Paeniglutamicibacter kerguelensis: one gene and its partner. The protein of the gene in region 1 binds, or shares a complex with, the protein of each later gene. Links are inferred from orthologs where the notes say so. Each region holds a gene or a part of one and is shown in the gene's direction. Other genes may lie near its edges.

Region 1 (2,991 bases):
AGAATCCAATGGCCGGCGCATCGCCTTCCCTGCCCGAATCGTATTTGTAGTGGTAAGTCCCAAACCCGATGATGCTTGGTCCCCACATGGTTGCCGGCTGCCCGGAGACCCCCTCCATCATTTCCAGCAAGACCTGCGCATCGGCGCGCCGAGTCGGATGGGCGACGGAGGCGATGAATTCATGCGGGTCAACCCGGGTGGGGACAGTTTTATTGGCAGCCATGCGAGTCAGTATTGCAGCGCCGTCGACGCTCATCAACCTCGTTAATCCCCAGAAACCTTCGAGCTCTGTGGATAGCTGTGGATAGTTTGTGGGTAACCGTGGAATTCATCAGGTGTTAACCGCGGAATCTCGGGGTTTTTGTGTGTATAACCAGGTTTTTCATCCTGAGAAACTGTGGATAACTACTTTCTGTCCACAGGCATGTAAATATATAAAGCCTAGTCAACTGCCATTTTTAGAGAATAATTGTCGGTAATCCACAATGTTCTCCCCAAGCTGTGCACACAACACGCCGCGAGGTACACAGGTTATGCACAGCCCCTGTGGATAACGGTGTTGGGTTTGAGGCAAATGGGGTCTAAGGTGACAGTGTTCCCCACCTATTTCCACAGGCTTGCGTGTCTCTTCGCACACGTGAGATTGGACGTACCAAAAGGTCGGCCGACCCTGCGACACTGAAGTAGGAAATGACGCGGAAACTGGGAACCCGCGGTGCTTGAAGGGAAGACCCGTGTCGCTAGCCAACATCGAAACCAATTCTGAATCCGGCGATTCAGCCTACGGCCGCACGCCGCCTCAGGATCTCGTGGCCGAACAGAGCGTGCTCGGCGGCATGATGCTCTCCAAGGATGCCATCGCGGATTGCGTGGAGGTCCTGCGCGGACTCGATTTCTATCGCCCGGCGCACGAAGCCATCTACGAAGCGATCATCGACCTCTACGGCCGCGGCGAGCCCGCCGACGCCGTGACGGTCTCCGACCTCTTGACCAAGCGCGGGGAAATCACCCGCATTGGCGGTCCGGCCTACCTCCACACGTTGATCCAGTCCGTCCCCACGGCTGCCAATGCCGGCTTCTACGCCGAGATCGTTCGCGAGCGCGCGGTGCTGCGCCGATTGGTTGACGCGGGTACCAAGATCGTCCAGCTTGGCTATTCGCAGGACGGCGAAGTCGACGCGATCGTCAACGAAGCCCAGGCCGAGGTCTACAAGGTCGCCGAACGCCGCACCGCGGAAGACTACGTGCCGCTTCGCGACATCATCGAGGGAACCGTCGACGAAATCGAGTCGGCTGGTTCCCGTGGCGAGGGCATGACCGGCGTGCCCACCGGCTTCTACGAGCTCGATGAGTTGACCCAGGGCCTGCATGGCGGCCAGATGATCGTCATCGCCGCCCGCCCGGCCGTCGGCAAGTCAACGTTCGCGTTGGACTTCGCCAGGTCGGCGGCCATCAAGAACAACATGACCGCAGTATTCTTCTCCCTGGAAATGGGCCGAAACGAAATCGCCATGCGCCTGCTCTCGGCCGAGGCCAGCATCGCGCTGCAGGACCTGCGCAAGGGCACCATCAAGGACGAACAGTGGTCGAAGATCGCGACCACCATGGGCAGGCTCAACGACGCGCCGTTGTTCATCGACGACTCGCCGAACATGTCGCTGATGGAAATCCGCGCCAAGTGCCGCCGCCTGAAGCAGAAGCACGACCTCAAGCTCGTGGTCTTGGACTACCTGCAGCTGATGAGCTCCGGCAAGCGCGTCGAATCGCGCCAGCAGGAAGTCTCCGAGTTCTCGCGTGCACTGAAGCTGCTCGCCAAGGAACTCGACGTGCCGGTCATTGCGCTCTCGCAGCTGAACCGTGGCTCCGAACAACGTACGGACAAGAAGCCGATGGTTTCCGACCTTCGCGAATCCGGATCGATCGAGCAGGATGCCGACATGGTCATTCTGCTCCACCGTGAGGATATCTACGACAAGGAGTCGGCGCGCGCCGGCGAGGCCGACGTGATCGTGGCAAAACACCGTAACGGTCCGACCAAGACCATGGTGGTTGCCTTCCAGGGCCACTACTCGCGCTTCAACAACATGGCGCAAGAGGGCGGGATGTAGCCGCCCCCCAACACGATGGTGCGGCCATTCCCAATCTTCTTGGGAGTGGCCGCACCACTGCGGTAAGGGGCAGCAGGGCTTCCTGTTGCCCTACGCCTGAGCCTCGGCAAACGACTTGAACTCATTCATCGTCTTCAGGTTCTGCTTCGGGAACATCGAGCCGAACAGCAGCCCGACGATCTTCATGAACCCGGAGAATTCGAAGGTGTTGTGCGCGACCCAACGGGTCGAGATTCCGTCCACGTCGTGGAATTCGTTCTTGCAGACGTTGTGCACGCCCTTGGCATCATAGGTTCCGTCGAATGCGTCGGGCAGTTTGCGGCGGGTGACCGTCTCGACCATTTCCATGGTTCCCCTGCCCTGTTTGTAGAGCAGCCTCGAGGTGGTGCCGGGCTCCCCGGGCGTGCCGGAGACCGCATCGAAGGAGAGCAGGCCCTTCTGCCAGAGCTTCAGGTTCTCAGGGTCGTCGAAGAGCTCGATGAACCTGTTGCGCGGGACGTTGACGGTTATTTCGTTAGTGAACTCCACGCTCGCAACCCTACCTGTGGGCACCCCTATTTAAGGGCAAACGCGTCCCCCAAAAGCATTGGTGACAAGACACTCCGCAGAACGATGCGGCGGCGGAAAGCGCAAGCTTTAAGCTCTAACCATGACCTTGTCTGCTGCCGGATCCGGCGCGAAAGCGCCCCTCGGTCTTTTCGCCCCCCAATACCGTTGGGTCACCGTGGGAATGTTCGCCCTGGTGTTCCTTGTCGCCTTCGAATCGCTTGCCGTCACGACGGTCATGCCGCTGGTCAGCAAGGAGCTGGATGGCGCGTCCATGTACGCGCTGGCGTTCGCAGCGCCCATGGCCAGCGGCGTCATCGGCATGGTGGCCGCGGGT
Region 2 (3,045 bases), 3.3 Mb from region 1 along the record:
TCCATGGCCGCGCTCAAGGACATGACAAGCCAGTTCATCGGGCGCTTCTGCCAGTCGGCGATCGACGCCACCCGCGAACAATACGGCGACGGCGTGCTGACCCGCTTCAACGCCCGGCTGATCGTGCCCGAATCCACCGAGCACGAGATCGCGGCCATGAAGGGCCTGGCCACCGCGTACGTGATGACCAGCGACGAGCGACAGCCCATCTACGCGCGGCAGAGCGAGATCCTCACCGAACTTGTCACGCTGCTGCAGGAAACAGGGGACAGGTACCTGGATCCGCTCTTCGCCGCGGACTGGCGTGACGCGCGGGACGACGCAGACCGACTGCGCACCGTCATCGACCAGGTGGCATCGCTCACCGACGCCTCGGCCATCGAATGGCACGCCACCCTGGTGGAGGGCAAGAGCTTCAACGAACGGCTCTTCTAACCACTCAGGTCCCCGCGGGCTTCGGCGGTTTCCCGGTGGATCCACGCGGGCAACGGCGCGGGCGGCCCGCCGTCCCCGTGCCCATCCACACCAGGGCGCCGGCTGGCGACCGGATCTTGCCGCGGTCACTAGACTAGGGGTATGGCCGGCCTGATTAAACGTGAAGACATCGAAGAAGTTCGCAACCGTACTGACATCAAGGATGTCATTGACGGGTATGTGACGCTGAAGTCTGCCGGCGTCGGCTCGTGGAAGGGCCTGTGCCCGTTCCACGACGAGCGCTCGCCGTCATTCCACGTGCGCCCGCAGGTCGGCACATTCCATTGCTTTGGCTGTGGCGAATCCGGCGACGTGATTGCCTTCGTCCAGAAAATGGACCACAGCACCTTTTCCGAAACCGTTGAAACCCTTGCCGCACGCGCCGGCATCGAATTGCACTACGAGGACGGCGGCACCGGCCCGCGCCGCGAGGAAGTCGGTCGTCGCCAGCGCCTGCTCGATGCGCACAAGGTCGGCGAGGAATTCTTCCGCGAACAGCTCGCCACCCCGGGCGCCGCGGCCGGCCAGGAGTTCCTCACCGGACGCGGCTTCGACCAGGACGCCGCCGCCCAGTTCGGAGTCGGCTACGCGCCGCAGGGCTGGGACGCGCTGCTCAAGCACCTGCGCGGACGCGGCTTCCAGGACGAGGAGCTCAAGCTCACCGGCATGTTCTCCGAGGGCAACCGCGGCATCTACGACCGCTTCCGCGGCCGGCTGATCTGGCCCATCCGTGACCTGTCGGGGGCCACCATCGGCTTCGGCGCGCGCAAGCTCTACGAGGACGACCAAGGCCCGAAGTACCTGAACACTCCCGAAACCCAGCTCTACAAGAAGTCCCAGGTGCTCTACGGGGTGGACCTTGCCAAGCGCGAGATCACCAAGGAACGCCAGATCGTGGTGGTCGAGGGTTACACCGACGTGATGGCCTGCCACCTCTCGGGCATCGGCACGGCCGTGGCTACCTGCGGCACCGCCTTCGGTGCCGACCACATCAAGATCGCCCGGCGACTGCTGCGCGACGACGGATCCGGCGGCGAAGTGGTCTTCACCTTCGACGGCGACGCTGCCGGCCAGAAGGCGGCCCTGCGCGCCTTCGAGGAAGACCAGAAGTTCATTGCCCAGACCTACGTCGCCGTGGAACCCACGGGTGCCGACCCGTGCGACCTGCGCCAGACCCGCGGCCCGGAGGCCGTGCGCGAACTGATCGATTCCAAGCGGCCGCTCTTCGAGTTCGCGATCAAGGCGGGGCTGAAGAAATTCAACCTCAACACCGTCGAGGGACGTGTCCAGGCGCTGCGCGTCAGCGCGCCGATCGTCGCCGGCATCAGGGACGCTGCCATCCGCCCCGCGTATGCCCGCGAACTCGCCGGCTGGCTCGGAATGGACGTCGAGGACGTCAACCGCTCAGTGGGCGCCGCGACGCGCCGGAACCGGATGCCGAAGGCGGAAACGGCACAAGAACGACACGTCGAGGCGGCACCGGACCAGCCGTCCGCCCCGGTATTCAGCCGGCCGGATCCGCGCGACCCGGTGTCCCGCATGGAACGCGAGGCGCTGGAGGTCGTGCTACAGCAGCCGGCGCAGCTGACCCCCGAGCAGTGGCAGGCCTTCTACGATGCACGGTTCCTGGCACCTGCCCACGCCGCGGTTCATGACGGCGTGCGTGCGGCGGGCCTTGCCGGGGCGACCCCGGCCCAGTGGGTCGAGGCGATCCGCCAGGAAGTGCCGGAGCCGCTGCGTTCCTTCGTCTCGGAACTTGCGGTCACGCCGTTGCCCGCCAGCAGCAACGAGGCACTGCTTCGCTACTGCAACGACATCATCAACAGGCTCTTCGAACTCCAGATCACGCACCTGAAGGCCGAGAAGATGGGCCAGCTCCAGCGCATGGACCCGGCTGGCGATCCCGAGGGATTCCAGCAGATCAATCGCGAGCTGCTGGAGCTCGAACTTCGCCGCCGCGCCCTGCGCCAGGAGTGATCCGGGCGGGGGAAGGCCCCGATTTTTGTTTTCACGAAATCATGTGTAGACTATTTCTCGTTGCATTCCTCCGTAGCTCAATTGGCAGAGCATTCGACTGTTAATCGAAGGGTTACTGGTTCAAGTCCAGTCGGAGGAGCTCAAATAAAGAATCCGCATTCTCAGCAATGAGAATGCGGATTCTTTTGCATTAGCTCGACGTTGTCAGATGTCTGTGATTCAGGCCACAATTCTGGGTGGCAAATCCTGCGGAAGCCAGGCATGGCCGCCGCGCCCCGGTGAATCTACGCTGGTTTCATGGAGTGGCTGGCTGCGTACGACTACGACATGGCCCGCGAAATCCTGCAACGCGGGGTCGCGGTGATCTACCTCGTTGCCTTCATCTCGACCCTGAACCAGTTCCAGGCCCTGCTCGGCGAGCACGGGTTGCTTCCCGCGCCGCGGCTGCTGAGGGGCCCGGGGGCCCGTGGTCCTTCGTTGTTCAGCCGGATCGGGTACTCGGACAGGAAACTGGCGGCCGTGTGTACATCCGGGATCGTCATCTCCGCGGTGTTGGTGGCAGGGCTTCCCCAGGCCGGGCCTCCGTGGCTTCCG

What was found.
Region 2: the proteins of dnaB (region 1) and dnaG are in contact, whole or in part, in a crystal structure (PDB 2R6A), measured with the Geobacillus stearothermophilus proteins. The link is inferred for Paeniglutamicibacter kerguelensis from one-to-one orthologs. Residues at the interface, in WP_033016901.1 of Geobacillus stearothermophilus: Ser13, Glu15, Ala16, Gln18, Glu91, Leu92, Asp94, Ala95, Val96, Pro97, Thr98, Ala99, Ala100, Asn101, Tyr104, Tyr105, Ile108; in WP_049624496.1 of Geobacillus stearothermophilus: Lys456, Leu457, Leu458, Pro459, Ala460, Asn463, Ala464, Leu467, Leu535, Leu536, Ile537, Ala538, Gln544, Glu545, Asp548, Tyr549, His552.

Annotation. Positions count from the first base shown.
Region 1 is NZ_JAGIOF010000001.1:3,969,634-3,972,624, reverse strand. The notes cover bases 3-2,921. They hold dnaB (replicative DNA helicase), read left to right. Parts: upstream 3-734; coding sequence 735-2,108; downstream 2,109-2,921. Other genes in these bases: JOF47_RS18055 (MFS transporter), read left to right, coding at 2,758-2,921; JOF47_RS18060 (SRPBCC family protein), read right to left, coding at 2,199-2,636; JOF47_RS18070 (DUF1801 domain-containing protein), read right to left, coding at 3-223. Outside these bases: more of JOF47_RS18070, read right to left, coding at 1-2; more of JOF47_RS18055, read left to right, coding at 2,922-2,991. UniProt on the Escherichia coli protein: The main replicative DNA helicase, it participates in initiation and elongation during chromosome replication. Travels ahead of the DNA replisome, separating dsDNA into templates for DNA synthesis.
Region 2 is NZ_JAGIOF010000001.1:650,625-653,669, forward strand. The notes cover bases 41-3,013. They hold dnaG (DNA primase), read left to right. Parts: upstream 41-576; coding sequence 577-2,451; downstream 2,452-3,013. Other genes in these bases: JOF47_RS02885 (deoxyguanosinetriphosphate triphosphohydrolase), read left to right, coding at 41-435; JOF47_RS02900 (lipase maturation factor family protein), read left to right, coding at 2,749-3,013. Outside these bases: more of JOF47_RS02885, read left to right, coding at 1-40; more of JOF47_RS02900, read left to right, coding at 3,014-3,045. UniProt on the Escherichia coli protein: RNA polymerase that catalyzes the synthesis of short RNA molecules used as primers for DNA polymerase during DNA replication.